DNA from 3 places in the Bacillus cihuensis genome. Region 2 is predicted to be linked to each of the others. Evidence: predicted binding sites of a transcription regulator. Region 2 holds the regulator's gene; each other region holds the start of a gene.
What was found. Region 2 encodes LexA, which represses DNA repair genes until DNA is damaged. Its sites were predicted from a motif close to CGAACATATGTTCG; they were not measured.
Positions count from the first base shown of each region.

Region 1 (10,643 bases), on a different contig from region 2:
TACGGCAACTCGGGAGTTCCTACCGGTCTTTTCTTCTTATAGAAGAGTATGGTGTACAAGCGATAATAAGCAAGGAAGCCAAATGCCGTTGTAGGGAGTCGGATAGCAGCGTAGTACCAATGAAGTTGGGTAATGCCGATGGAGGAAAGGCTGCTATCAAGTTATCACCCTTACTAGGGACACATTTACTACACGCAGAGGTAGGGATAATAAATGGAAACAAAACTATTAAGGATAGCAGAATTAGCAAAATCTGAACGGAAGAGATTAGCTATATTTTGTGAATGGTGACTAGGAGGAGCCGTGTGCGTAAATAGCGCAAGCACGGTTCTGTGAGGGGGGAGGAACACAATCTACCGCAAGGTAGAGAGGTTCCCTTCTACTCGACTAGTGAAAAAAAAGACAGTCTTTTTGACGATCCTTTTTTGGTGAGATTAACACAAATACATTTTTGTAAAGTGCCTGCTACTTATTTATAGAGTTATTATTGCTCTCATCATGATTTTTGGAAGCTGTTTTGTCATCGACTTCAGCCCCCTCTACAATCTGGTTACCAATAGCACCGCCTGAAACACCGCCTATTACAGTACCAATTAGTCCAAATTGAGCACCTATCATAGCACCCGCAACGGCTCCATTAAGAGTTCCTGCTGTTGCTGCTTCACCAAAGTCACTCGTACCTTGATTAGCATTACTACCAGCTCGATTGTTGCCACTTTCTTCTACATTTCCACCAAAGTTATTGCGTTCGTTACTCTGATTCATCTATTCACTTCCTTGTTTATTAATGGGGAATATGCTAATGATGAAAGCACACCATCCTAAACATATACTACCCAGCTGAAGTAGTTTTACTCACTATATGTTGGTTCAAGATATGGTTGTTTTATCGGCAGCCATTTTTTCTTGTTCAACTAACGGGTGCTTAGTTAAGTAAGAATTAAGAAATCGTTATCATGTTTCAGTTCTTCCATTAAAGTGCCATTTAAGAATCTCAAGCAAAATTGAATAATTATTGTAATGCTAGTGTGGTGTTTGTGAAATTTTGGCGAAAAGAGGGTCTCAAAAGTCTATCTGAACGATACCAAACTTTACGTCACATTTAATTTGAACCGCCGTATACCGAATGGTACGTACGATGATGTGAGAGGTCGGGGGTTAGTCACCCCTCTCCTACTCGATTGATTAAATTCACAAATCTCATTCGAAAGATTTGGAAAGGAGGGCGGGGCGCTCGTCACGTTGGGTGTTTGCACCAAACCTAAAGAAACGGTCATATTTTTACTCCAAATCCCGATTTTAAGGATTGTCCAAGGCACGTTTCAGAAAATTTTGTTACACCATAGTATTCCACGGACGGTACTCATACGTAAGAAAAGGAGAGCAATCACAGTGATCAGCTCTCCTTTTTAGTATTTTGTGAGGGAAAAATCAATACTATTAGCAACTAGATAAAGTGGATGGTGAATGAGAAGTCTTTGAATAGGAGTTAAATGATGATTGGCTACAGTCATTCGAGGTTTTTAACGAGTGTTTTCATATCCAGAAAAGTTGATAGATTTTTATAGAAGAAACTAGTTAAAAAAGGGCATCCGCTTAGGAAGAGGCAGATGCTTTTTCAACGAAGTAATTCCTTCTACGTAATGAAAAGGAGGTATTTCTACGGTGAAAAGGTGAATTCATTACGAAAAATCCTTTACTATTTCATGAATTTTTTCAGGTTTCAAAAAGGAGGAGATTGATTCTTCGGTTTGAAGGGTAAGTGAAGCACCAGCAAGACCTAATTGGCAAGCACTAAAAAGCGATTCTTCGTTTAATATTCCATAGATTGCACATGAAGCAAATGCTTCCCCCGCCCCTGTGACATCAACAACATCCGTTTTAAAAGGAGGCAAGTGTCCAGATTCCTCAGTAGAAAAATAATAGCCCCCCTGATTACCAAGTGTGATAATAATTTTTTTGACGCCACGCTGGCTAATTATTTCACAAGCTAATTGACAATCCTCGATTGAGTCGATTTTTATGTCAGCAAGTATTTCTGCCTCTTCTCGGTTAGGTAGAATCATTTCTACACCGTCAAGACGTAATGGAAGTTTTCGTGCTTTGGCTGTTGATACCGGATCAATGTACATCGGAATGTTTTCATCACGGCAGCGATTAATTAAATAATCGAGGCATTTCTTAGGGATATTCATATCCAAAAAAACAGCTTGAGCGGAAACAATATAGGACCATTTTTCCTCAAACATGGATGTTGTCATTTTTTCATAAATATTCATATCAGCCATAGAGACAATACTTTCACCATTTATATCTAATAAGGTGGTAAAAGTCCCTGTTCGTTCTGTTGGTAACACCCATACTTGACTAACATCGACTCCTTGACTTTTCGTTTCATTCAGTATCCAATTACCTTCTTTGTCATCCCCTACGCAAGTCATAAGAGTAGTGCTACAACCAAGTCGACTTAAATTCCCGGCAAAGTTGCGTGCTACACCACCACAAGTTTCAGTAATTTTTACTGGATTAGATGAATATAAACGCACCTCCTGATTTGATCGTGCTTTCCGGTCTGTGTTTGCCCCTCCGATACAGACGATCGACGATTCTTCTTGGAGAATATAGGCACGTCCCTTGATTTCCCCGCGTCTTGTCAGGTTAGCGATATAATTGGCGACTGCAGGTCGTGATAAACCAACTTTACTTGATAATTCTTGCTGTGAAATGTAAGGATTCATTTTTATGTAATGTAAAATTTGTTTCTCTTTATCCATAGCACAACCTCCCCCCCTTATTGAACTTTAGTTTATTATATAAACAAATGTTTGTAAATGTGTATTTGCAAATAGAGTAATAATAATTTTACCTTCTGCCTGTTTACACAGATTGAAGAAAGTTTTACAGACAAATGATAGGTTAAACTATAATAACCAAAAAAAAGAGATTGTAAATACGTCTATCTTTGAATTATATTGAAGACTATGATTTTTTGAAGGTTTTCTAAAAATCATAGTCATAATTGAGCGGATAATAAACATGTAGGAGGAAATATAATGATGAAAACGTATTTGTACCCTTTGTTGGTCGTTATAGCAGCTAGTAGTTATGGTGTCGTTTCAACGATCATAAAACTAGCCATGCGCAGTGGTTTTTCAGTTTCTGAAGCAGTGACAAGTCAATTCTTCTTTGGTTTTTGTATCGCGGTGTTTATTTTCATTGTTACAAATCGAACAAAATTAAGCTTTAATGGGATTAAAATTCTGATCTTTGCTGGTGTTTTTACAGGGTTGACTAATATTTTATATGGTCGTTCTTTGAACTATTTACCTGCTTCTTTGGCCGTTGTACTGTTGTTTCAATTTACATGGATCGGCATGTTGATTTCTTGTATAACCAAACGCCAATTTCCCAGTCGAATTGAAACGATATCTTTACTAATCTTGGTCATTGGGACGATACCAGCGGCTGGTTTAATAGATGTTGATGTATCTCAAATACCTTTTCAAGGATGGTTATGGGGGTTAGCAGCAGCACTTTGTTATTCCTTATTTTTATTTGTTAACGGGAAGGCCACAACAAATATGAATACCTCTAATCGTTTAGTATTGGTTTCATTCTTTGCTTTGATGATGTCCGTTGTTTTTCAATCACCGGAAGTGATTTGGAATGGCACTTTGTTTAGCGGGGGACTTTGGATGTATGGGTTGGCATTAGGGTTATTTGGGATGATTATTCCGGTATACTTATTCACGATTGCAATTCCTAAAGTTGGATTAGGTATGTCATCCATATTGGGTGCTATTGAATTGCCAATCGCTGTTATGGTGTCCGTCATCTTGTTAAGTGAACATGTTACTACACTGCAAATAGTTGGGATTGTAACCATTCTTCTCGGAATGACCTTACCAACAATGCTTAATAGTAATATATTGTTAATTAAAACCAAAGTTAAGCAACATTAGTACTAAGTAAAACTTACATGGTGTTGAATTTAAAAAAACATATTAGTAGGTGTTTGCATTTCCGTTATACGAAATAAAAACCACACTGATAAGTTGGCATTTTCAACATCATGTCATTGCTAATAAAAATATTATTTTAAGATGATTGACAATTTGAAAAGTAAGCGTATACTAAACACATGTTGGTTATGAAAACAATTGTTTTTTGATGTTTCAACCGACAAGTTGGCATCTTTAAACCATGTCATTGTTAATAAAAATATCATTTAAAAGATGATTGACAATTTGAAAAGTAAGCGTATACTAAACACATGTTGGTTATGCAAACAATTGTTTTGGAGAAGAGAGGTGTAAAAATGGCTATTGATATTAATGAAAATGAAGAGATGATTTTAGGTATGATTCGAGAAAATCCATTTATCTCTCAACAGGAGTTATCAGAAATTTTAGGTTTATCAAAATCATCGATTGCTAATATTATCTCTGGATTAATCAAGAAAGAGTATGTCTTTGGCAAGGCTTATGTTTTGAATGAAACAGCTCCTATTGTTTGCATAGGTGGAGCTAACGTGGATAGGAAATTCTATACCAAAAGTAAAATAACGAATGAAACGTCTAATCCAGTGAAGTCTTCTAGATCAGTTGGAGGAGTCGCGAGAAATATTGCTGAAAACTTAGGTAGATTAGGTGAGGATGTAACATTAATTTCAGCAAGTGGACATGATTCAGAGTGGCAAGAAATTTATGATTTATCATCTCCTTTCATGAATTTAGAACATGTTTATCAAGGTGACAATTTGACGACAGGATCTTATACAGCCGTTTTAGATATGAAGGGGGATTTATCCATTGCATTAGCAGACATGGACGTTTTTGAGAATATTACCCCTGAGTTGTTAATCAAAAATACTAATATACTAAAAAAAGCAAAATGTATCGTAACGGATTTAAATTGCCCAAGTGAAACGATTGATTTTCTGTGCTTTTTCGCATCGAAACATGATATTCCATTAGTCATTATTCCTGTTTCATCTCCAAAAATGGATAGGCTTCCAAAATCTTTGAATGCAGTAAGTTGGCTTATCGTAAATAAAGATGAAACAGAAACGTTTATGAATATTAATATCAGTGATGAAGAAAGTTGGAAAAACTCAGTTGAAAAATGGCTTGAGTTAGGTGTCAAAAATGTGATTGTAACGAATGGCTCAAAAGGTGTCATGACAGGTAGTCAAAATGGAGAGGTTCATTATTTTCCAGCTATCGAAACACCGATGGTTGTTGATGTAACAGGTGCAGGCGATTCATTTTGTTCAGCTGTAATTTATTCCTGGCTACAGAAAAAGGAAATCGATTACATCGTCAAATCTGGCTTGGTCAATGCCCATAAAACGATTATGTCAAAGTATACAGTTAGACAAGAATTATCAAAAAAACAATTTATCTTAGATATGGAGGCAATTTAAATGAAAAACTATATTGAATTATCACAAGAGGTACAACAAGCAAAAGCAGAAGGAAAAGCAATCGTTGCATTAGAGTCTACTATTATTTCTCACGGTATGCCGTATCCACAAAACGTAAAAATGGCTCGTGAAGTTGAACAAATTGTTCGTGATAACGGTGCTGTTCCAGCAACTATTGCCATCATTGATGGAAAAATTAAAATTGGTTTAACAGATGAGGAATTAGAATTATTCGGTAAAAGTTCAGGTGTTGCTAAAGTATCAAGACGTGACTTAGCTCATATTGTTGCTACAAAACAACTTGGTGCTACGACTGTTGCAACAACAATGATTTGCGCAGATTTAGCAGACATCAAAATCTTCGTAACTGGTGGTATTGGTGGAGTTCATAAAGGTGCAGAAACGACGATGGACATCTCTGCTGACCTTGATGAATTAGCTCAAACGGATGTAGCTGTCATTTGTGCTGGAGCTAAATCAATCCTAGATTTAGGACTTACTCTTGAATACCTTGAAACAAAAGGGGTTCCTGTAATTGGATATGAAACAGAAGTTTTACCAGCATTCTACACAAGAAGTAGTGAACATAAATTAAATATCTCTACGGATTCAATCGACGTAATTGCAGAAACATTAAAAACGAAATGGGAATTAAACCTTAATGGTGGAGCAGTAATCGCTAACCCAATTCCTAAAGAACATGCTATGGATGAAGACTATATCAATGGAATAATTGCTCAAGCAATCAAAGAAGCAGAAGAAAACAATATTATTGGTAAAGATAGTACACCATTCTTGCTTGGAAAAATAAAAGATTTAACGAATGGTACAAGCCTTGTGGCCAATATTGAATTAGTAAAACACAATGCTAAAGTAGGAAGCCAAATTGCAGTTAGTTTCAATAACCAAACTAAATAAATAATAAACAGAGTTCGTCATTAGTTTAGACTTAACTTCTATAAAGTTAGCTGTCTTAGATTCTTATTAGCAACTAAACTTTATAGAAGTTGTTTTTCTTAAACTATGAAAACGCTACCATAAAAAGGGAGTGAAACATATGAAATTTATTTTCTTACTTACAGGACTTTTACTTGTTTTTGTTGTTGGTTTTTTAGTAAGTAACAATAGAAAACAAATAAAGTATAAACGTATTCTGATCATGTTGGCTGTGCAAATTATTTCCGTGTACTTCATGATGCATACGAGTATTGGGTTAATTGCGATTACTAAAGTAGGCGGGTTCTTTGAGAAATTAATGAAAATCGCTAATTCAGGAATCGAATTTGTATTTGGAAATTTGGTGAATGAAGGTGGATTTACATTTTTCCTTTCCGTGTTATTACCGCTTGTTTTCATATCCGTATTAATAGGGATACTAAATTATATAAAAGTATTACCGTTCGTGATCAAATATATCGGCTTGTTTTTAAGTAAAATAACAGGAATGGGTAAACTAGAAAGCTATTTTGCTGTATCTACAGCTGCACTTGGACAACCAGAAGTGTTCTTAACGATTATTAAACAAATTCCGCTTCTATCTCCAAAAAGACTTTATACGATTTGTACGTCAGCAATGAGTGCAATCAGTATGGCGATGGTTGGGTCTTATATGACCATGTTAGAGCCTAAATATGTGGTAACGGCAGTAGTATTGAATATTTTTAGTGCACTCATCATTGCTAATATTATTAATCCATATGATTTAGCTGATGATGAAGATTTAATTCAAATTGAAGAAAAAGAAAGACTTCCATTCTTCCAAATGATTGGTGAAAGTGTAATGGATGGCTTTAAAATTGTTATTATTGTTGCTGCTATGCTACTAGGATTTATTTCCTTGATGGAATTGATTAATGTTGTCTTTGTAGGCGTATTTCATGTTTCTTTCCAGACAGTTATTGGCCATATTTTTGCACCAATTGCTTTCTTAATGGGTGTTCCATGGGCAGATGCTGTACAAGCAGGTGGAATTATGGCGACAAAACTAATTACGAATGAATTTGTTGCCATGTTAAATTTCGGCGATATTTCCAGCCATCTTTCTAATAAAACGATTGCTATTGTATCTGTTTATTTAGTTAGTTTTGCAAACTTTGGGACTGTCGGTATTGTAGCTGGTTCAATCAAGTCAATCAGTGAAAAACAAGGGAATTATGTTGCAAAATATTCTTTAAAATTATTGTTAGGTGCGACATTAGCATCTGTCATTTCAGGAACAATAATAGGTATTGTAATGTAAACATATAAACTAGGAGTGAATGATGATGACGACAAGAAAAATTATTATGGATTGTGATCCAGGACATGATGACGCAATTGCGATTATTTTAGCAGCAGCAAGACCAGAATTGGAAATTTTGGCGATTACAACTGTTTCCGGAAATGCAGAGATTGAAAAAACGACGATGAATGCATTAAAAGTTTGTGATTTAGTTTCACGACCGGATGTTGTGGTTTCAAAAGGGGCAAGCGAACCATTGATTCGAATCAGAGAAACCGCACCTGGTATTCATGGCGATTCAGGTTTAGACGGTCCAGAATTGCCCGAACCTTCTCGTAGTTGGAGTGAGGAGCATGGAGTTGATACGATCATAAGACTGGTAAAAGAATCAAAAGTGCCTGTTACTATCCTTCCAACAGGACCATTAACAAATATTGCTCTAGCTTTAACAAAAGCACCAGAAATTAAGGATAATATAGAAGAAATTGTTCTTATGGGTGGAGGAACATTTGGTAACTGGACACCAACGGCTGAATTTAATATTTGGGCGGATCCAGAAGCTGCCAAAAAAGTATTTGATAGTGGGCTTCCAATCGTCGTTATGGGGCTAGATATCACGCATCAAGCTTTGGCAACAAAAGAAGTAATCGATCAAGTGAATCAAATTGATAATAATGTAGCAAAAATAGTAGGTGAATTATTGGTATTTTTTGCCTCTACTTATAAAGAGATGTTTGATTTTGATGGGGCACCTGTACACGATGTATTAACTGTAGCTTATTGTGTTGCACCAGAATTGTTTAAGACGAAAGATGTAAACGTTACCGTGGAAACGAAAGGTGAGTTTACTGCAGGAACCACATTAGTTGATCTACACGGAGTCACTGGTAGAGAAGTGAATGCTAAATTTGGATTAGAACTTGATGTAGAAGGTTTTTGGAAACTAATGATTGAAGCGCTTAAAAAATACTAAGGAACACGGGGACAGGCACCTCGTCCCGATTTTTTAGGATTGATACCAGATGTGTTTTTCGAAAATTTTGTTACTCAAAATATTCCAAGAATAATAATATTTATATGTAAGGGAGAGCGGTCATAGTGATCAGCTCTCCTTTTTAGTATTTTGTAAGGTTTAACCAATACTACTAATATAGTAGTCGTTAAACCTTACCGAAATCCCCAATTATCATTTTAGGCGAGAAGACACTCACTTCAATTTTATGCAGGGCAACACTCTAAATAAGTGGAAATGAATCGCCTTTTTCGGATTGGATGATAAGGGTGTTGTTTATAAGGACAGATTTGTTAAGACGGTTAGGGGTATGTGCACTCAACAATACATCAATTCCTTTAACTTAAGAGGCAATCTTGACTTCAATAGGGAATCCTAAGTGTGAAAGAACCACTATGAGATTGACTTTATCACACTACATAACTTATCAATTTGCGAAGGCAACTCCTCATTCCCAAGTGTAAAGTTGATGCCAAAGGAGAAGTGGAGGCATTGTCTTATCTACAATATGACAAGCAATCCCAATCACGCCGATTTTCAAGCCTGCTCTCTCGATTACAGTATGTGTTGGGAAAACAGGATGTTTGCTACCCTCAGCGTAACAGTTATTCGCCAACAATGGGTAATCAAGTAATGTTGATAGTTTTTTAAAATGGTTTGGACTATAGGTAAACTCCCAGTGAGCAGTCATACCGTCGATCCCCATCGGTTTAGGATAAGGATAAGGGACTCACCCATGGTTGCAATAGCTGATAAGTTCCGTGAAAAGTGTCACTATTATCTAAGAACAGTACCCCACCAAAATTCTCTGCCCGAGCTTTATTAAAAGAGGCAATTCGAGCATATCCACCGACATTTCTAAAGAGGGCCTCACCTTTACCTTCAAGGAACATCTCAGGATGAAGATCCAAGTAAGCGTGAGTGTCGTTCATCTGTAAAATGGTCAAATGATTTATTCCACTTATAAATAACCTTCCTTCATAATTAATAAAACGTTTTGGTGTGATCCATCCTCTACAAGACGTCCATTGATTATTATTCCCGTTTAAGACGTATTTATTAGGGAAGTAGGCGTCTCTATACCGCCTATATCTCAGTAAAAGTTATGCCAGGATATCCAGCCAGATTTTGACGCTCGTACTTAATATAAGTAAGTTTACATAATACTCCTTATCGGAATTTGCAAAGAGGGAATCCAATAATGACAGAAATATAGCTACCTATTATATTCTCTAGCTTTACAAGTGACAGACACACCGAACGTATGTTATGTTTAGGGAGAAATACTACATACTTTTTAGAATAAAGGACGAGGTGTTTGAACGATGAACAAAACGGATCTAGTGAATGCTGTGGCAACACAAGCAGAACTAACAAAAGAAGACGCTAAAAAAGCAGTGGATGCATGGATTGAAACGATCTCTACTACGCTTGCTAAAGAGGAAAAGATCCAATTAGTTGGATTTGGAACATTTGAAGTGCGCGACCGGGCAGCTCGTACAGGTAGAAACCCACAAACAGGAGAAGAAATACAAATTGCAGCTTCCAAAGTTCCTGCTTTTAAACCAGGTAAGGAATTAAAAGAAGCTGTTAAATAGCATGAATAGCTCGTTATGATAGTGTAAAAATACTCTGGGGATGAGTACTCTCCAGAGTATTTTCTATTTAAATAAGTATCATTTCTGTTTTTTTCAATAGATATGAATTTGAAAAAAGTTTAATCATCTTCAAGATGAACATGGTAATCAATTTTCATACATATTACCTACTTTTATCCATTTTAGGTTTCTAACCATAGCATCTTTAGACCAATCAGCGGGCATTTCTTGATCTGTAATAACACAATCAATTGATGAGAATGACCCTATATCAAAAAGAGCTTTCTGATTAATTTTGGAAGAATCAGTTACAACATAAACACTTCTTGATCTTTTCATCATAATAGTAGATGCAGTTGCTTCATCAATATCGAAATCACATATTCC
Region 1 is NZ_KI632501.1:13,141-23,783, forward strand. It holds gene V179_RS31875 (hypothetical protein) at 466-765, opposite strand; gene V179_RS0125775 (carbohydrate kinase) at 1,683-2,774, opposite strand; gene V179_RS0125780 (EamA family transporter) at 3,054-3,962, shown strand; gene V179_RS0125785 (carbohydrate kinase) at 4,331-5,425, shown strand; gene V179_RS0125790 (pseudouridine-5'-phosphate glycosidase) at 5,426-6,343, shown strand; gene V179_RS0125795 (NupC/NupG family nucleoside CNT transporter) at 6,483-7,664, shown strand; gene V179_RS0125800 (nucleoside hydrolase) at 7,690-8,619, shown strand; gene V179_RS29405 (metallophosphoesterase family protein) at 9,107-9,349, opposite strand; gene V179_RS0125815 (HU family DNA-binding protein) at 9,984-10,256, shown strand; gene V179_RS0125820 (DeoR/GlpR family DNA-binding transcription regulator) at 10,404-10,643, opposite strand, start outside.
Region 1: the regulator LexA is predicted to act here: its motif matches at 2,815-2,828, upstream of V179_RS0125775 (carbohydrate kinase).

Region 2 (10,643 bases):
TTTTTTTTGTAATATATTCGATTTGTTTTTGCAAAATATCCTTATGCCAGTTAGATGATTGAATATACTCCAAAAACAAATTGAAAAAAATCTTTTCTCTACCAAAATAATGTCGGGCAAACTCATCTTCGATTAAATAAATTTGATAGCTTCTCATTTAACTGCCTCCTAACATTCTTTTTTGTATTATATTCTTGAAAGTGAAAAAGATATGTTGTTTGATGGAGAAAAAAGCTTGTTTTTTTGTCGAAATCATCATTTTTCTAAAAATTATTACAATTATAGTACATATTACCAAAATAAGAAAGTGATTAAAATTCTTTTTTTGAATCAATAACCATTTAAACAGCAAAACAAGGATATCCCAAATACCATTGACCTCATTTGATATAAGCAGCTTATAGTGTTGTAAACACCTATTTTAAACTACGTATATTGAAGTAGCAGGTTTATTGAGACATCCTTGATTCTAAATTAATTTTCTAAAAGTGCTTTTACTCGATTTACAACATTCTCAACTGTAAATCCGAACTCTTCCATAATTTTATTACCAGGGGCTGATGCACCAAAATGATTAATTGCAAGAATTTCCCCTTCATCTCCTGTATAACGATCCCAGCCAAATGGAGCCGCAACTTCGATAGCCAGACGCTTTTTCACTGCGGGATTAATGACACTTTGTTTATATTCTTTAGATTGAGCTTCGAATCGATCCCACGACGGCATACTAATGACTGCTGCGTCAATTCCTTCTTTCGCAAGGTTTGCTTGAGCTGCAACTGCTAAATTAACTTCCGATCCTGTTGCAAGCAGTAAAACATCTGCATCTGCTTTGCTAGAAGGAGAAACGATGTAAGCACCTTTTTTAACACCTTCATTCGCAAGTTCAGATGTATGTTTTAGAGTAGGTAGATTCTGCCTTGTTAATATTAGCGCAGTTGGTTTATTCTTAGATTGAATTGCTTCTCTCCAAGCTGCTGCTGTTTCGTTTCCATCAGCAGGACGAATAACACCTAGATTTGGCATCGCACGCAAAGATGCTAACTGTTCAATTGGCTCATGAGTAGGTCCGTCTTCACCAACCGCAATACTGTCATGAGTGAATACATAAGTTACCGGAAGTCCCATCAAAGCAGCTAGACGAATTGCTGGACGCAAGTAGTCTGAGAATACAAAGAATGTTCCACCGTACACACTGACTCCCCCATGAAGTGCCATTCCGTTTAATGCAGCTCCCATTGCAAATTCACGAACACCAAACCAAATATTACGACCTTCATATTCACCTGGGACAAAGTCTGTAGCCGCTTTAATCAATGTGTTGTTTGAACCGGCCAAATCAGCTGAACCACCAAGGAAACTTGGTAGATTAGAAGCAATAGCATTCAATACTTCACCGCTTGAAGCCCTTGAAGCCAGACTTTTCCCTTCTTCGTATACTGGGATGTCTTGATCCCATCCCTCAGGTAATTCGCCATTGATTGCTGCTTGAAGTTGCGCCGCTAATTCGGGATATTCTCTTCTGTAATCACTAAATAAGCTTTCCCATGCGGCTTCTTTTTTAACGCCTTCTTCTACTACCGCTTTCTTAAAATGTTCATATACTTCATTTGGTACATGGAAATCTTCTTCAAATGTCCATTTATAATACTCTTTTGTAAGTTTTAATTCTTCAGCACCTAATGGAGCTCCGTGAGAGGATGATTTACCAGATCGGTTAGGTGAACCATAACCAATAACAGTTTTCACTTCAATAAGTGTTGGACGTGATTCATCTGATTTCGCCAATTCCAAAGCTTTAGCGACTTCACTCAAATCATTTCCATCTTCAACACGTATATACTGCCAGCCGTATGCCTTAAAACGACCTTCAACACTTTCACTAAAAGATTTGTCCAAATCCCCATCAAGTGAAATGTCATTTGAATCATATAAAACGACCATTCTACCAAGCTTAAGGTGAGCAGCTAACGAAGCGGCCTCTGAAGACACACCTTCCATTAAATCCCCGTCTCCACAAATACCATATGTATAATGATCTACTACATTATATGAGCCACGATTATATGTTCCTGCTAAATGACGTTCAGCCATAGCCATACCTACTGCCATTGCAATACCTTGGCCTAGAGGCCCAGTTGTTGCATCTACCCCTGCAGTATGTCCATATTCAGGATGACCTGGTGTTTTGCTACCCCATTGGCGGAAATTTTTAATATCATCCATTGATAAATCATAGCCTGATAAATGCAAAAGACTATACAATAGCATCGATCCATGTCCAGCTGAAAGAACAAAACGGTCTCTATTAAACCAAGTTGGATTTTTCGGATTGTGATTCATAAACTGGGTCCAAAGAGTGTAAGCCATCGGAGCAGCGCCCATCGGCATTCCAGGGTGTCCAGAATTCGCTTTTTCAATAGCATCAATTGACAGTGTACGAATTGTATTGATTGAAAGTGCATCAGTTTTGTTTAACATAAAACCATCCTTCCTTTATGTATACCCTTACTATATTATAGTGTCATTTTGATAAAAACAACAATAATTCAGATACTTTATTAAAGTGCCCTGTCTTCCTTCAATAATCCGCTCATTCTTCAAACAAAAAAAGAATATCGAAACCGATATTCTTTTTATTTCATCTATTAATGTAAACGATTTTTTGAATCTTTAATACTTTTAAGCTTTTCAGGTGTAACATCGTTTCCTTCTGGGTCAATAATTGTCAAATGCTCGATCGTATTTGACATAGATTTCCGAAACGTTTCTAAGTACTCACTTCTCAGCTTAGATTGTTCTTTCGCTTCTTCCACTGTCAATGAGCTGGACTTGGCCTTCTTAGCCAGTTCATTTATACGAGCTAACTTTTCTTTCGATAACATATTTTCGCTCCCTTTTACTTTTAATAGTGTCATGTTATAAAAAAAAAAGCGAAAATACAAGTTCTCTGCTCTTGATTAATCTTCTTTTACAGCTTTGTATTCTAAATATCTTCGATTTATTGTTGCTTTTGAAACTTGATAACCAAATCCTCGTAAAGTTGCTGCAATTTCTGCAAATGTAAGTCCGTTGTTTCGAAGTTTTACTATTTCTTCAATTGGAACTTCTTTTCTTTCTCTTCCACCACTCATTCCTTGATTGGCCAGATTTTTTTGTGGTCGAAATCCATTTTCAACTGCCCGCTGCATACCACGTTTAATTTTAATATTATGTAACTTCCGCTGGTACTCCTCAACAATTCCGACAATATTAATGACCATCGAATCTGAATCAGATAGTTCAATTTCCCCATCATGTGATAAAGAATAAATTTTTACACCTTCCTTAATAATTACATGAAAAAGGGCAATTTTCGCGTTTCCACGACCAAGCCTCGTTTCATCTTGAATTAATAGAACGTCAGCCTGCTTCTTTTTTAAGATATCTAACATTTCAAAAATGCCATCACGATTAAGTTCGTAACCGCTTGCTTGTTCTTTAATAACAGAAACAATTTCAAATTCTGATTTACTTGCTAGTTTTCTCAACTCTTCTTCCTGTCTGACTAAAGATGTTTCTTGTGATTCTTTTTCTGTACTAACACGGCAGTATATAATTGCTCTCATTTATTTCCAACTTTCTTATTGCTTACTTGCTAAACTTAGATTTGTTTTAGTTACTGGTATAATAATAGAATCTCCTGGTACAAGTGAATTTGCAGATATTTCATTATGAGTAATAATCCAGTCTATGAACTCATCTCTCGATAAATCTTCTGTTTTGTATACTTCAGCCATTTTCCATAGAGTATCACCATGATCTACTGTAATAGAGATATATTTGTCAAGGTTATCATAATTTTTATTCATTGAGAAAAATAAAGAAAAAATAAACACGATTACTGCTAGTGAAAGTGTATAAGTATAACTTTTTAATAGTTTTTTCATCGTTATTCCCTCCAAAATCGAATGCCTGTTCGCAATTTGTTAATCTCAGTATATACCGAACATCTGTTTTTAGTCAACATTATTCGAACTTATGTTTGTATCTTTTTTTTTCGCGTGATATAATAAAAACAAGAATAAGAGAGAAGGGGTGAAAGTATGTCTAAGCTTTCAAAAAGGCAAAATGATATATTGGATTTTATTAAAGACGAAGTTCGTACTAAAGGCTATCCACCTTCAGTGAGAGAGATTGGAGAAGCTGTTGGTTTAGCTTCAAGCTCGACAGTTCACGGTCATTTATCAAGATTAGAAAGTAAAGGTCTTATTCGTCGCGATCCTACCAAACCTCGTGCCATTGAAATACTAGATCCATCTGAAACGCACAATATACCAAAAAACAACGTCATCAATGTGCCTTTACTCGGAAAGGTAACAGCTGGTCTACCAATTACTGCAATTGAAAACATTGAGGAGTATTTCCCACTTCCAGAATCGATGGCAACACATGACGAACATGTCTTCATGCTCGAAATTATGGGCGATAGTATGATTGAAGCTGGAATCCATGATGGCGACTATGTTATTGTGAAGCAACAAAGTACAGCGAATAATGGTGATATTGTTGTTGCTATGACTGAGGATGATGAAGCAACGGTAAAACGCTTTTTTAAAGAAAAAGATTTCATCCGTTTACAGCCCGAAAACTCCAATATGGAACCAATCATTCTTGGGAACGTATCAATTCTTGGAAGAGTAATTGGACTTTACCGCCAAATCCATTAATGTTTTTTCCTCCTGTTTATTACAGGAGGTTTATTTTTTTATAACAACTTATCTTGAGTACTCCCTACAGCGCATGTAAATAAATAACATTAAGAAGAAATTGGATGCAATTTGTTCCCTATATAAAGCCACGTATTAATAAAGCTATTTACATGAGATTTCCCTGTCTTTTTGGACAACCTCACTTAGATCATTCATATGAACCGTTTCTTGGAATTATTACAGATAATTAATCACTTCTTAAATTTGTAAAATATTCATTTTAAGTGAATGCTAAAGATGATGTGGAAACTCCTCATGAAACAACAGCTAACGATGTAGCGACAAAAAATCTAAGAAGTTTAGATTTTTCGATATTAGATCACCCATAATATATCGATATATCTATTCATAGGATTATTTTTATATAATCGATGTTTTGATAAGTGGTATATTATATGAAAAAACTTTCTATTGGACTACTTCCGTTAGTCCTTGTAACTACACAAGTTCCTAAAGTAGATGCTCATCCAGGGCGTACCGATAGTAATGGAGGGCATTACAGATGGACTAATTGTAAAATGGAGGTTAAGTTTCGGAGAGTAATTACCAATGGACTTGGTTCATCAAAAACACTATCTAAACCTAGCACATCTAAACCTGCAACTGTTAGCGCTAGCGTTTATCTTAATTGTGGAAAACAAAGCTATAATTTAAGTGCCTACATAATAACGGCACAACACCCATTCCAATGACCAATCTTTGAGGCATTAGATGTTACTGTACAATTTGAAAGTAGCACTAAAAAAGTTACTGGATCTAAAGTGCAAAAACGATTTTTTAAATATCGGCAATAGAAAAGCTAATATTAAATCAAATGGTAATACTACTTCGTTTGATTTATCAAAACCTGCGGAATAACCAATGGCTCAACTATGGTTCCATTACGCATTACAAATGAATCATTGGGTGGCAATGTTCGATGGGATAGTAGTACTAGAGAGTAAAGATTACAAAGTAAAATTTAGTGGCTGTCCAAAAGCATTTGCTTTTAGACAACGGCTTCTTTTTACCAAAAAAATTGGACATAAATAATATTAATATTCTTTATATTATAGGGAGGAGATTGCATTGAAGATGAAAAGAACTGTCAAGAGTTTCTTGACAGTTAAAATAGTTAATAAGTGGTGATCCCTTCGCCATGTTGAATCTACAAATCTATAAAGATTCTTTATTCAGATTTACCCAAATACACTATTGAGATCTTTGTTTGCATTCTCTATTTTCTTTTGATCAATTGTTAATTCATTCTCTTGCAGAAATGCCGTTTCTAATAAAGCATCCATCGCATCCTTAAATGAATTTTCATCTAAAAAGGTCTTAATCATCATCGAGTCTTTTTTCCCTGTTTGTAGATTTTTTGAAGTAACTAATGACCATTCCCCTTCGTAAATGTACACCTCATTTTCATTTCGACCGATAATTGGGCCTTTATACGAACGGCAATCGAACTTTTTATTATAAAAAGAATAATGATGTTTTTTTAGGTATGAAATGATTGGCTTTACCTTTTCAGCTCTTTCGAGAAATTTTTGTTCTTGTAGCTCTAAAAGTTTGATATATTCCTCTTTTTGACTTACAATCAACAGCTCATTACTTTCTAAACGATCAATACTTTCAGAAATCAACCTTTCGTCCTGTTCAAACATTCTATCCCCCCTTGTTTTTAAATTATATTATTTGTATATCAGCTTTATTAGTAAAATACTGGAATTTTTTAATTGATACGAACCTTATTATTGCTTTTACATAACATGCCTATAGTTAATAATAAGAGGTGAAACTATGTTATGGTTGGAAATATAGATTATACATCACCAACAACTCAATATACTTTTGACGTGAATAGAAGTCCCTTATATAAAAAAGATAATAAAAACTATATTAACGTATTAGGTATTAAACAGTTGAATTCATTAGAGAATGTGTCTCTGTTAGACATTTTTCTTAGTGTAAATAATATTGTGGAACCGCATTATCACCAAAATGCAGCAGAGTTAGTCTATTGTATTTCTGGTGCTGCTACAGTATCAATTCTGAACCCATATACTAAAGAAATTCTCCATTATCCTATTACACCTGGACAAGTGGCGAACGTTCCACAAGGTTGGTGGCACTATGAAGTAGCTACAGTTGATAACACTCATCTCTTAGCAATTTTTGATGCACCTACTCCAGAAGTAATTTTAGGTTCTGACATCTTAAAATTCACTCCTGCAAATATCATGTCAAATACCTATTGTCTCGATGAGAATCAATGGAAACGAGTAATTTCACCAGTTAAACCAACAACATATATTGGGCCATACAAGGACTGCAGCAGACAAAAGGAAAATACACCTTATTATTTTCATCAGCAAGCACAAAATATGGAGCAACACCAACAAACCCCTTACTTTCCTTATGATCAACAATATTGGGGATATTAAATAAAGAGCACTACCGACATGGATTCTCCATGTCTTTTTTTTCATAAGGTGGATATTAATTTATAACCTTTTTCATAGTAAATACCAAAAAAATCATTTAGAACTTTCTTAGAACGTAGGCTAATAACTACTGGCCCACTAAATAAAGAGACATGCAAGGAACCATCCCTCATTAGGATAAATGTTTCCAGTACACGCCCTAGAATTACAACAAACGAATACGTCATAGTAAAATACCATTATGGATGTGAAGTATCGTTTTTTCATAATTTTAGTGATCCTTATGCCATTAAAGCGCCCGTTAACGGAGTAGTGAAAATGATTCTAATATGGGGTACCGTAAGAAAAATGCGAATTACAACGATAAGGAAATTCCAATACTAAAAAGCCCAACTTCTCCGTAAATTTATTGAGAAATTGGACTTTTTCATTACTTCATTAAAGAGCCCGATTGTTGAAGATCGTTATTGAAGTAAATCACCCTTTTAATTCAATTGATTTGGCTTGAAACTATTATCACCATATTCATAAACTATTACAATTTCACCAATATAACTGGCTAGAGAAATTTGAGCGCTTACTTTCACAATAAGTTGATTATCTTTTACTTCGTAATCAGTAATCCCTCCAAGCTTTATCCTCAAATAAGTTGGTTTTAGATGCAGCAAGACCTGGACACTTACTTTATAAGATCATTAGGCATAGATTTTTCTAAAGCTAATTTTATAAAATCAATATATACCAGAACTTCTTCTGGCAAAAAAACATCGTTTCGTTTCACCAAGCCCACTTGAATCAGATTGCCACCTTCCAATGGAATAGAGATAATATTCGGGTTCATGTAATTATTCACGATACAGCCTGTTCCTAAATTGTAGCTATCTGTATTTGACAGGAGATTATTCATGGCCCCTCTATCCTTGAGATATACTAATTTCCTGATATTGTCTACATTGAGGGCTTCTTCCGCAAAATGTAACAACATGTCATCCTGCTGATAAGTCAGATAAGGATAGTCCCTTAATTGCTCCAATGTAATGCATTCGAGATGAGCCAAAGGGTGCTCTTTTCGTAGAAAGACGTGCTGTTTCAATGAAGCAAGGGGAGTAAACGTTAGTAATTTTGAGGTGAAGTAACGCTCAAAAAAATGCTTGTTTAAATCGGTCAGAGATAAAATTCCAAGAATACTTCTACTTGAATACACGTCATCAATCACATCGGTTGTCTTACCTTCCCGAATTGCCAACTCATATTTCCGATCAGCAAAATAATTCATTAGATTCGCAACAGCCTCTATAGCAAAGCCATAATGTTGAGATGAAATAGAAAACTTTGTTAAGTCTTTTTTTTTCTCTTTATGAAAATGATGGGCGACAGACTCCGTTTGTTCCAGAAGCATTTTAGCGTAAAATAATAATTCTGTGCCATCTTTTGTAAAGACTACCCCTTTGTTCGTTCTATCTAGAATCTTAATTCCTAACTCAGCTTCCAGATCACGCACTGCTTTGCTGATACTGGGTTGTGTCACGTAAAGTGCGGTTGCAGCTTTACTGATAGAATTATGCTTGGCAATCTCCACTATATAACGAAATTGCTGAAGAGTCATGTCCTCACCGTCCCTTGTTTTTTCCTGCTGCCTGCTTTGCCATAACTTTAGTCTATAGCAGGTGGTTAAAAAGTTCAATTTTACGTTATACATGAAGAATTCTAAAATAAATGAAGAAAAACAAATTTAATATGAAAGGAAGAAAAAAATGATAAGGGAAGCAACTTCAAAAGATTTAATGGATATTTTAGATATATATAATGATGCCATTCTTTATACTACGGCTGTATACGACTATAAACCCCAAACGCTTGAAAGTAGACAAATTTGGTATCAACAAAAGAGGGATGAAGATTATCCAATACTAGTTTGCGAACAAGATAATAAAGTGGTTGGATTTGCGACATTCGGTCCTTTTAGGGTGTGGCCAGCTTATAAATATTCAATTGAACATTCTGTTTACCTAGATAAGGAATACAGAAGAAAAGGAATTGGCACTTCTTTAATGAAAGAATTAATCGCTATTGCCAATGAAAGAGAGTATAAGACCTTAATTGCTGGCATTGATGCAGCAAATGAAAAAAGTATTGCTATGCATAAAAACTTTGGCTTTGTTTATTCAGGCACAATAGAAAAGGCAGGTTTCAAATTCAATAGATGGCTTGACTTAGCTTTTTATCAATTAGAACTTAACGGACCTAAAGATCCTGTAGAAGTATAAAAATATTCGTTGCGATATTTATAAATAGTTCATTACTGAAAGGTGAAAGCTATGCCAGTATGGAATCCATCAGCTAAAGAAAAAGATTATGTGCACCGTCATTCAGAGAAAATAATGGGTTATATCTATATCTCCTTATCTTACTTGCTCTGGGGGTTTCTAGCATTATACTGGAACGCCCTGGATACCGTCTCCTCAATGGAAATCTTAGCTCACCGAATTCTGTGGGGATTTATCTTTGTGGTTATTATTATGGCATGTCAGACTAAAAAGCGTCGGGCTTTCTTTAAGCTGTTTAAAGAATTTAAAGTAAACTTCAAACAATTCTCTTATATCTTTGTAGCATCTCTTGCGATAAGTGCAAATTGGCTAATTTTTATTTGGGCAGTTAACTTCGGTTATATCATGGAGGCAAGTTTAGGACTTTATATTACGCCTATCGTTAGTATGGTTTTAGGCGTCCTTATAGTAAAAGATAATATACGAACAGGCACTCTTATATCGATGATAATGGCTTTTTTAGGAGTATTGGTTATTACTTATGAATATGGTAAAATTCCCTGGGTTGCAATCTCTTTAGCTATGACTTCTGGGATTTATGGATTAACGAAAAAGTATATCAAGACCGATACACTAGTCGGAATGTGTATAGAAACAATCATGGTCATCCCTTTTGCATTGCTTTTTTTAGTGTTTATTCAACGCAATAATAAAATGTATTTTGGTTCAGACATTCATTTATCATTATTATTAATTAGTGCAGGTATCCTTACTGTTTTACCTCTTTTATGGTTCACAGAAGGTTCAAAAAGAATGTCTTTAACAACAATCGGATTTTTTCAGTATATTACTCCAACTATTACTTTTCTCCTCGGGGTATTTATATTTGAAAATACAATCACTTTGATCCAATGGATCTCCTTTAGTTTTATTTGGTTATCACTTGCTGTTTTTTCCTTTTCATCGTGTAAAGGTATAACAAAAAAATGAGGATAGATATGATTATGTTTTCCAAGGAAGTATGATAAGGATAAAGCTATCTTTTCATTAAGGGAAAGATAGCTTTTGCGATGTACTATGTATACAAAATATCGCTTACTTAAAGAATCCTTAGTATCTAACCTTTCCCATTCGTTTAAGTACATATCCTTCACAATCTCCATTTTTTATTCTAACAATTTCGTTTCATTTCTTTCTAA
Region 2 is NZ_KI632495.1:71,000-81,642, reverse strand. It holds gene sirA (sporulation inhibitor of replication protein SirA) at 1-157, opposite strand, end outside; gene tkt (transketolase) at 475-2,481, opposite strand; gene V179_RS0106125 (DUF896 domain-containing protein) at 2,649-2,885, opposite strand; gene V179_RS0106120 (YneB family resolvase-like protein) at 2,961-3,608, opposite strand; gene yneA (cell division suppressor protein YneA) at 3,624-3,929, opposite strand; gene lexA (transcriptional repressor LexA) at 4,086-4,709, shown strand; gene V179_RS0106105 (YHYH domain-containing protein) at 5,147-5,443, shown strand; gene V179_RS32305 (hypothetical protein) at 5,624-5,695, shown strand; gene V179_RS0106090 (hypothetical protein) at 5,930-6,397, opposite strand; gene V179_RS0106085 (cupin domain-containing protein) at 6,539-7,177, shown strand; gene V179_RS0106075 (LysR family transcriptional regulator) at 7,857-8,783, opposite strand; gene V179_RS0106070 (GNAT family N-acetyltransferase) at 8,932-9,444, shown strand; gene rarD (EamA family transporter RarD) at 9,496-10,434, shown strand.

Region 3 (10,643 bases), on a different contig from region 2:
TGTGCCAGTTTTAATTGAAGAGAAAAGAATTTACGGAAATATGGATGTCTATTTGGCGATTCTATCATCTGTACCCAAATATAAAAATAGGGTTAATGAAATGATAAAAACAGTTGAAAAAGTTAAGGCTGATGATTTATCAGCAGCACGGGATAAACTTCGTAGAACGGAACCCTATGAAGGGATGTCTGAGTACAATATTAGTCTGTCTAGTTGGGGACCACCGACGGAAGTTAATAAAGATGTAAATTATGATGCTATGAGAGAAGATAGGAAAGTTAAACATTACAAATGGATTGAAAAAGATAGTCTTGGCAGAACCATCAAGATAAAAACGTTAATGGTAAAGCAAGGTCATGTATGGGGAGAACCAAAGGTTCATCATTATTATCAGAATAACTAATTTTGATTAGTTTCGTTAGATAAATAGATTTAAATAGGAGGATTAATTAAAATTCAATTTTACTTGTTGAGCTAACGGGTGCTTTACTTCAAGAAGGAGTAATGCCTATTTTCTTATCGAACTAACGAAACAGGTTAGTTTAACAACGGCAAATAGTTTTGATAAATAATCAACAGGTGAAGGTGGAGATTATTATTAGAAAATTTATGGTTATTTTAACGTTTATAGCCATTTTTTTCATAACTGCTTGTAGTGAAAAGGATAATATTGACCATTTCTCTTCTAAAGAAGAAACTTTGGAACATTTTGTTCAGAATGAAAATATTAAAGGGAATATTGATTTAATTACAACGACAAATGATGAAAGGTTATTAGTAGTACAGTCAAGTGGAAATACATATTTCGTCGGTGAATTAGTGGAGGACAAGGAAGGATATCACGCTAAGAGAATATCAGACAATGTTGAAATGACAATAGGTGCAAGTTGGGAACTAAATACAATGGATAAGAGTGAGTACACTATATTTTTTGAAAAGAACAAAGAAGATGCGAATTACATACAGTTCTCTAATGGAGAATATGATATCTCGCTTGTAGAGGGACATACGATAAGTGAAAACACCTTTGCTTTAACAAGTGCGATAAAGGGAGTTGAAATAGTAAAAGATTAATTCAACTAACGAGGTGCTTTAGTTTAATAACGATCTTCCACAATCGGGCGCAATTCTGTAGCAAGAATTGTGCCTTTATCTTTAGAGTAGGTCCAGATTGTTGAATAACGAACTTAAAGTAAAGAATGAATATTTATGATTCTCTTGAAAAAAGATTGTTAAAAAGTATAGTTAAAGTAACGAACAGTTAATAGAAATTGAAATGATTTACCTTAGTTTAGGTAGAAGTTAGGAGTATTAAATGGAAGAATTAATTTTACTGTTATTTGGAGAGAATATTCCTCCACATCGACATTTACATAAACTATCAAATAAATTCATCAATATATTCCTTAAAGAACGTGAAAAAGTTAGAGAATCTGATTACTATTTAATTTTTGTTGAAGAACGATACTTTGGAGATCAACAGCGAGAATATATTAACGCCCCAGCCATTCCTATACACAAAGATTTTTTACATCAAGTTGAATCTATTTATGCTAATTTAAATGCTGAGATGATTCTTTGCACGATGCAACACGAACATCCTACAGTATATATAAACGAAATCGAATATGAAGGATATTGTTATTATGCGAAAAATACTAATGACAAGATCCTTTTTTTTGAGTCTGATATAGAGCAGTTAAACAAGAGTTTCATAAGAATGTCAAAAGAAGCAAACACAGAACAAGTTATGAAAAATTGGTTAACTAAATCAAAAATATAACCTTTTTGCAGCTTTCGTGTTATTCGGCAATCGGACGCGATAGTTGAACAACACAGCTGGAAAATGAACAAACTTTAGGCTATAACTTTTTTCTATATAACAGTTAAATAATCATTCGACTGTTTTTTTGATTAATTTCAATATTTAGACAATTATTTATGAGTAAAGCACTCTATATTGTATAATTAAAGAAGGAATACCAAATATTTTCATTGCGGTTATATAAATAAATGGTAAGATAAAAACAGTTACATTTTTTTGTCCTTTATACATAAATTGGATTTTTTATATCATATAAAAAGGCTAATTGGTTTCAGATTGCCTTAATGACAACCTTTTATCTTTAGGTTAATGTTAATGTGAAAATATCGGTTCATAATATTTTTTGGTGAATTTTTTTGAATATGAATGAGCAAATTTTAGATATTCTAGAGAATTAACAAAGAAAAATAATAGTTTGAATCTGTTTTTAGCAATTTTAGGATTATATGATACATCTACTATATTTTTTACACCTTCTATTTTTAATTGAATTTTCACTCGTGACTTCTATGGGGACACAAAAAATTTAGGATATATAATTTCTCCTTTTTTAATGTTTTTATAGTTTTAGCTAAGGAAAAATTGATAGACAATAACTAAAAAAGAGATTCAAACTATTATAGATATTGACTATAAGAGGGATTCAATAACATTTACTCGTGGATAATAAGGTTGTGGCTTTGAATAAGTTTTTACCAATTATAAAATATTTGGGATGTTGTATAAAAAGATTGATCAAAATATTAGTCAATTACTATCAATAATGCTGTTAAATAAAGATTTGTAATTTATTTTGCTCAAACTTTATAATAAAATTTCATCAGAAATATGAAGAAAATTAGAGTGTTAATCAATATTATTCCAAATTTTTAATATATGCAGCATTGATAAATCAATATTTACAGCCTACTATTAACCAAATAATTTATAAAGTTACTTTTGTTTTTATTAGGATATCCTTATCATAGGGAAAGTAGTGGAATATGATCAATGACAAACTTTTTTATTAACCGAGGGAGTGAATTTGAAATGTTGCATTATACAACAAATGATTACTCATATTCTCGGATAAAAAATTTAAGAGATGAAGAAGGTACAATGTTTTTCTTTGTGGACCTCACAATCATTCAATATCAAAGATTAGGGGACTCTGTGAGAAAAAAGGTTAATCCCATTTTTGCACATAGTAAGGTTTTTCCTATTGGAGAATTGCCGAGAAAGTATAACTCACTTCCTGATGATGTAGTTTACTATTCTATTACAAAGGAAGAATTTACGAAACTATTATCATTATCAACAGAAGATCCAGACAAGCTGTTCTTCTTCCATAAATAATTAAAAATATTGATTTTATTAGTGAATGGAAAAGTAATCCTGTATTATTGTGTATAGCATTTTTTTTTGTTAAAATTATATCATACCTTTTTCGTTTAATTTCTTTGCAAATCTTTGTGATTTTGCGGTGAGAACTATAATTAAAGCCTTTGGGTTTTTGAGATTCGTAGCATATTTTTTGCTATGTGACCAAACTACCCAAAGGCTTTTTTGTGTTTTTATTCAGAAAAAGGTCAAAATTCTTTGGGAAAGGGTGTGTAGTTATGCCAAATCGGTATAACCAATTATTTCAGAAAACAGGAGGGCGTGTTAATGAACTCGTACAAGATTGTATGAGGTTAACAACGAAAGGAGGCGTTGAGGTATGTTTCGAGTGACATGCTTTGTCAAAGAGAAACCTGCTACTTTATTGCCTTTATTCCTCCCGCTTCGTTTTGTGTGGACAAAAAAAAATGGTGTAGTATGGAAAAATGAAAATGTGGAATTTAGGATTCAACCATTTACGAGTGAGGGAAGAGAAAGTCATGGATACCGTATCTTTTTTTGTGGAAATCCAGAAGCATTTCAGTATTTGTTTGATCTATCAATTGGACAATTCTCTCCAACTATTACTGGAGTTGAGTATACCGGTGAGAGTGAAGAGTCTCAAAATAGCTTAGTACGTCTTGCTGAGAAAAATGGTTTCTCACGTGGAAGTTTATATGGAATTTATGAACATAAAGGTATTGGAGTTGTCCTATTACCTTCTGGGGAATTTAACTTACAAATTCGAAATAGGAAATTGACGTGCTCATCTATTAAGAATGTAATGAATAATATTGAAGAAGTTGCTGAAGTATTTCGACCAGATCACTACGACCTCTTTTCTTTCTTAGAAGAAACGGCGGTGACTGCATAATGAAAGTTGAAAAGGAATTATTACCTTCAGAGAAGCTCGAAGTATTTATAACTTCTTCTGAATATAATTTATTGAAGCAGAATACATCGTTTCTTAAACAAGCTAAAAAGCATTTAAGAGAGCAGTTTTCACATTACGAAGGTAAACGTCATGAATTTAAAGATATCAATATGTTAGCAAAGTTTGTCCCAGTTAAGGTCTATGAAACAGACCATAAAGGATTAATACAGGAACTTCTTTGTTATGTACGTCCTGATGTTATTTTCCCTTTAATACAATTGAGCGGAATCAAGGAAGAGGACAAGGATTTGCCTTTTAATAGCCTTAAATATACTTTTCCTAAAACCTATTACGTTAAGCCTTTTTTTAATAAAATAGGGAAGATTTATAATCAAACAACGGACTACCTCTTTGGGGGTCAAACTACAGAGCAGCTTCTTGAGGAAATAAAAGACTCAAGTAGCACGCTTAAATCATTGGAAGAAAAGTATGATAATTTAAAAAACTATGCAATAACTTGTTCAGCCTTTAATGAAAAGAATAAGATATTAACTAGTTTTGGTAGTTTATCTAAAATAGAGAATAAAACGCTATGGGACATTGAAAAGCTTTATAATGAAGGGTTTGAGGATACCATACTTCAATACGGAAAAATAAGTGTTTCAAAATTAGACGATTTAATATTGTCCGGTGCTGTGCCTAATAAAGTCATACAGGATTACCGTAAGGTTGTAGATATTCGTTTGGATTTTATGGTTATGCAACTGGATACTGAAGAACGGATTTTAGGGATTCAGCAACGCAAAAAGATCCAATCAAGTCTTAAAAGGCATGCTTAAAATTATTCACAATTCTATTATTAAATTTTACCATTTTATTCATTTATGATAAAAAAGAATAGATATTTAGGAAAGAATTGAGCTCAAGCATAATTTTGAGCTCTTTTTCTATGCACACAATCACTTAGTCAAGCGTCCTGAAATTTAATATCTAGAATATCTTCTAACATTACCGAATCAATTTTCTCTAGTGGGGTTAAAATTTTTATGGTTTTACTTATTTCATTAAAATATTGAATTAGTCCAACCGTGATATACTTTCTTTGATCTCTAAAATACGTTATAGCAACCAATGACGTTTGTTTCATACTCTGACATATGACCTGGTTCATATACTCGAATTGTTGTTCATCAAGTTCAGGTTTAACTTCGGCATAATACTCCCTATCTGCACCTTCAAAAGCTTGCAAAAGTTCAGGAGTCATAAAAGCAGGCTGCCACTTCTTATGTACTCCACGATCTATAATAGCCATTTATACCCCTCTCACTTTAAGAACATTTGTTCTAATCATACGCCACAATTTCTATAAATTCAATGTGAATGTAGTTCTAAAAAAGTTGAAATATATAACTTGCTAAGAAATTATTCACTTTAAACAACCAGAATATTCTATAATTTGGTACATTTTGTTATTGTTTTTTATTTAACCGTGTTTTATGCTAATTTAGCAATTGGTTCTAAAGTCCTCAATTAGTAAATGAAAGGTTTTTTAACAATTTTATCTAGAAAACCTCTTTTTTTGATGACTAGTAAGTTGAGAACCGACTGTTTATATAATGCAATCTGATTTATAAAATAATTTTAAAGGGGAAGAAGTATGTAAAAGGAATAAGGCGACCATATTACAAACTATTAAATTTTTTTATGCTAAAGGTTATAAAACATAATTTAGTTTTGTGTAAAACACCAAAGAAGAGAACACTTGGAAGAGGTCAATTTATATGATAAGGATTTTTGGAAATAAAAAAACTATAAGAGCTAAATTAATTCTTGCTTTCTCCTTCATACTAATCATTCCCTCAATTAGTATTGGGATACTTTCTTATATAACAGCAAAAGATGCAATTGAAAGTGAAATAATGGATGGAATTGGCGGAAGTATTGACTTATTAAATACATCGGTCGATGATACTATTCAACCTAAATTACATGATATAAATAGCTTTTCCCAGGCTGTAACATCTGAGATGTCTAATGAAGGTAGTGACATAGAATTACGGAAACAATTTGATCAGTATGTCCAACTGCATCCAGAAGCTACAAGTATTTATATAGGAACCCAGACTGGTTCATTGACACAAGTCCCTAAAGTACCACTTCCTGCTGGCTTTGATCCAAGAGAAAGAGATTGGTATAAAGAAGCATTCAAAAATAAGGGGAAATCCATAATATCAGAACCCTATATCTCTGCTGACACAAATGAAATGGTAATAACTATATCACAAACAACAAAAGACGGTTTGGGAGTTATAGGTCTTGATATTAGCATAAATAATATTCAAGAAATAGCAAAAAAGGTGAAAATAGGTGAACAAGGATACGTACTTCTTTTAGATAAAAATAAAAAGTACATCGCTCATCCTACTAACAAGCCTGGAAGTGATGCGAGTGAAGACTTTTACAATGAAATGTATAATCAAAAAAAAGGACAGTTTGATTATGAATTAGAAGGCGAAAAGAAATCAATGAGTTTTGTTACAAATGAAACAACTGGTTGGAAAATAGGAGGTACTGCAGTTTCTGCAGAAATATCTAATGCAGCCGCTCCAATATTCCAAAAAACGTTAGAAGTCATAGTGATTGCGATGATTATTGGAGCAATTATCATATTCATTATCATAAGAGCTATCATTCGACCTATTAATAAATTAAAAGAACAGGCCATTACCATTAGTCTTGGAGATTTGACCCAAGAAATTAAAGTACAATCCAATGATGAAATTGGACAATTAGGGTCTGCTTTTAATGAAATGCAAGAAAGTCTTAAAGCTTTAGTTCAAAAAGTAGAAGAGAGTGCGGAACAAGTTGCATCTTCTGCTGAAGAATTGTCTGCAAGTGCAGAACAAACAAGTGCGGCTACTGGACAGGTAGCCACTTCCATCCAAGAGATTGCAAGTAACGCTGAGAATCAAATGCATAGCGTGGGAAAAAATGCTCAGTCATTTAATGAAGTTTCAGAAGGTGTATCCCAAATTGCTGATAGTTCTATGAAGGTATCTGAACTTGTGCACCAGACATCTATCCAAGCTGAAGAAGGAGGAAGGTCGGTTACAAATACAGTAAATCAAATGAAAGCAATACATAGTTCCGTTATGGAATCAGATGAAGTGATAAAAACCTTATATGAACGGTCAAAACAGGTAAGTTCTATTTTGGATGCGATTACTGGTATAGCAGATCAAACCAATCTACTTGCTTTAAATGCTGCTATTGAAGCGGCAAGGGCTGGAGAACACGGAAAAGGTTTTGCTGTAGTTGCGGATGAAGTACGTAAGCTTGCAGAACAATCCCAGCATTCAGCAAAAGAAATACATGAAATAGTACAGGGAATTCAAAAGGATACACAAAATTCAGTTCAAATTATGATTCGGGTTACAAAAGATGTTGAGGCTGGCGTAAAAGTAGCGAATGATGCAATCGAAAAATTTAATATTATCGTTAAGAGTTCAAAAGAGATTACTCCTCAAATGGAGGAAGTTTCAGCAAGTGCTCAACAAATGTCAGCAGCAGTGCAAGAAGTCACAGCGATCAGTAATGAACTAGCCAAAATTGCGAAGATAAATGCTTCAACTTCAGAAGAAGTTGCCGCTTCTACCGAAGAACAATTAGCTTCAATGGAGGAAATTTCTTCATCTTCAAGGTCTCTCTCTTCTATGGCTGAAGAATTACAGAAATTAATTACACAATTTAAATACTAATTTCAAGCTTTGAAGAATCAAGCCAAACTTTATTAAAATCGTGCTTAATTTAAAAAGGAAACTCCATTTTGATCAAAGATTTTATCAAAATGGAGACTTTTTATTTTTTATCAAATAAAGGTTTGTTACCTCTTTTTATTCAAAATTTATTCCAAACCTACAGTGAATTCACCAGTAAAAATCTAAAATTTTACTAAGTTGCTAAAAAATAAATATATTTAGATTAAATATGTTATAATATTGTTATTCTTATTTTTCTATGTTTAGTTTGCGATACTTATTGGTATCTGCGGTGGTAACTATTAATTTAAGCCTTTGGGCTGATTGTGTATATGAATGTACTTTTCATTCATTTAATCAATCTCCCAAGGGCTTTTTTGCATTTAAAGATAAGGAAAAACTATTGGGAAGGGTGTTAAGTAAATGAGTAAATTAGCGATTTTGTCTGAACGGACAGAAACAACAATGGCTCGTATTAATCGTGAGGTATTTGGAGGTTCAACTGATTGTAGAAAGGTCCGGATGGAGATTCGTACTCCTGATGGCAATCGTCGTATCTACAGTCTTAATGCTGTAACAAAAGGTGAAGCTAGAGAAGAAGCAGTTCAAATTGTGAAAAGTATGGTAAAAACTTTCAATGACGAGCGTGTTATGTGGAGGATGGCTGGAGACCGAGTTTGGTCTTTTGGAGCTGCTGGAGTAGCCAGTGGACCGAAACAGTCTGTATTTAAACGGTTTTTCGATTATTTCTTTGAATTAAACGAGGACTGATACATTCATTTTTCACATAACGCTCATAAATCCACACCTTTTGGGTGGTTGAGTCATGGAGGTACATTATTCTGATGAATTGTTCCAATCTGGTAGGCCGCTTAACAAAGAAACCTGATTTACATTATAATCCAAGTGGAGTACCTGTAGCTAACTTTACACTTGCTGTAAACAGACCGTTTTTAAATCAACAAGGCGAAAGAGAAACTGATTTTATTCCGATTGTCGTTTGGAGAAAATCGGCAGAAAATGTAGACAGATACTGCCAAAAAGGTAGTCTAGTAGGAGTAACTGGTAGAATTCAGACTCGTAATTATGAAAATAATGAGGGGAAACGTGTCTATGTTACTGAAGTCGTTGCTGAAAGTGTTCAATTCCTTGAATCTCGTAACGATTCTTCAGTGGATAATAATGAAGGTACCTCAAATAACAGTCGTAGAAGTAATTCTAATGGCCAAAATAATCCAAATCAGCGGAGTAACAATTATCAAGACTACAAATACGCACCTGCAGATGATGATCCTTTCGCAAATAGTGGAAGAACCATTGATATAGATGATGATAGTTTACCCTTCTGAATATCGCAGACTGTGTAATTCGTGAAAATAAAATTTAAGAATAAAGAGTATCTACATATTCGTAGATACTCTTTTTTATAAAAAACTATAACAGTATTAGGAGTATAACCATGACAAATAGAGAAATTAAAGTCTTAGTGAAGACACCATATAGGTATTGGAAAGAGGATTCTTCATTTAAACATCAGAATTTTGTGAAGCAAGATGTTAAACCTATTCCTTTACCTGAAAATATTAATCTCTGGGTACGTGAAGCTTCCGCTCACCCTTCAAATATCAATTTATACCTTATTGATGATATGTCGATTGAACCTCTATATGGAGACTTGTTTGCTTCTGGAGTTAATGATATGGGAGAACCTATCTCTTTAACTACAGACCAGCAGCAATGGTTAGCAAATCATATCGGTTTAGTGGACTCTACTTATGAAGGTACGGTTTTAGGAATAGATATTCGTAAAAGCGGGGTGTTAGTATGAGTCACATCGGCAATAAGCTTCTCTCGGGTTTCTATGCTACTCCTGAACAACAAGGTGTCTATCTATCATCTCTAATTTCGTTTGTAGGAGAAACGGCGGTCTTCGATCCAACTTGTGGGGAAGGTAAAATCCTTAAACAACTTGCTGAAGCGTCTGATTTTCCTATTAAGACATACGGGGTTGAATTAGATAAGCGAAGAGCAGCGACTGCTTCAACTGTATTGGACCGAGTCATTCAGGCACCAATTGAAAGTATGGTTATTTCTCATAACGTTTATGGCATGGTCTTCCTCAACCCTCCATATGATCACACAATGATTGGAATTGGAGATGATGAAGGTTCTGACCGAAAAGAATATACAGAGTTAGTTAGAAATACAAAGTATCTTGTTCCTGGTGGGTTAATGGTCTATATTATTCCTTCTTACCGCTTTGCTGATACTAGGATATCTCGTTTTTTAGCTACTCATTTTGAAGACATAGGAATAGCTAAGTTTTCGGACGAGGACTATGAGGACTTTAAGCAGTGTATTTTTATAGGTAGAAAGAAAAGTTCCCAGCACAAGAAGGTAAATACCAGTTTACTAGAATTCCTGCAACAATTAGATAATGAGAGCTTTGTTCAGTCAAAAGTAACACCTATAAATATTTTTATAGGGCATAAAAAGTGGGAAGTTCCTGAAACTCACCTAGAAATCCCTACATTTTATTCGAAAATTGAAAATAAAAATGATTTTATTGATATGATTCGAGCAAATAAGGGGTTCCAGGCCTTTAAAGAGCGTACGAAGCCCAAACAGCTTGTAATTGGAGGAGAACCTATCATTAACATCGCACAAGGCCAGATGGCTCTGCTTCTGGCGTCAGGAGCTGTGAATGGGATAATAGGGGAAGGTGATACTCTCCATGCTGTTCAGGGAATGGAAATCGTAACTAATGTTACTACTGAAGAAAAGACAGAACATACTATTATCACGAAAACTCGTACTAAAAGGGAAG
Region 3 is NZ_KI632500.1:22,688-33,330, reverse strand. It holds gene V179_RS0125170 (hypothetical protein) at 1-403, shown strand, start outside; gene V179_RS0125165 (hypothetical protein) at 562-1,074, shown strand; gene V179_RS0125160 (hypothetical protein) at 1,316-1,783, shown strand; gene V179_RS0125155 (hypothetical protein) at 2,855-3,160, shown strand; gene V179_RS0125145 (hypothetical protein) at 3,525-4,058, shown strand; gene V179_RS0125140 (hypothetical protein) at 4,058-4,897, shown strand; gene V179_RS0125135 (YolD-like family protein) at 5,026-5,370, opposite strand; gene V179_RS0125130 (methyl-accepting chemotaxis protein) at 5,840-7,816, shown strand; gene V179_RS0125125 (DUF6018 family natural product bioysynthesis protein) at 8,240-8,587, shown strand; gene ssb (single-stranded DNA-binding protein) at 8,659-9,165, shown strand; gene V179_RS0125115 (hypothetical protein) at 9,276-9,644, shown strand; gene V179_RS28730 (DUF6094 domain-containing protein) at 9,641-10,643, shown strand, end outside.
Region 3: the regulator LexA is predicted to act here: its motif matches at 5,390-5,403, upstream of V179_RS0125135 (YolD-like family protein).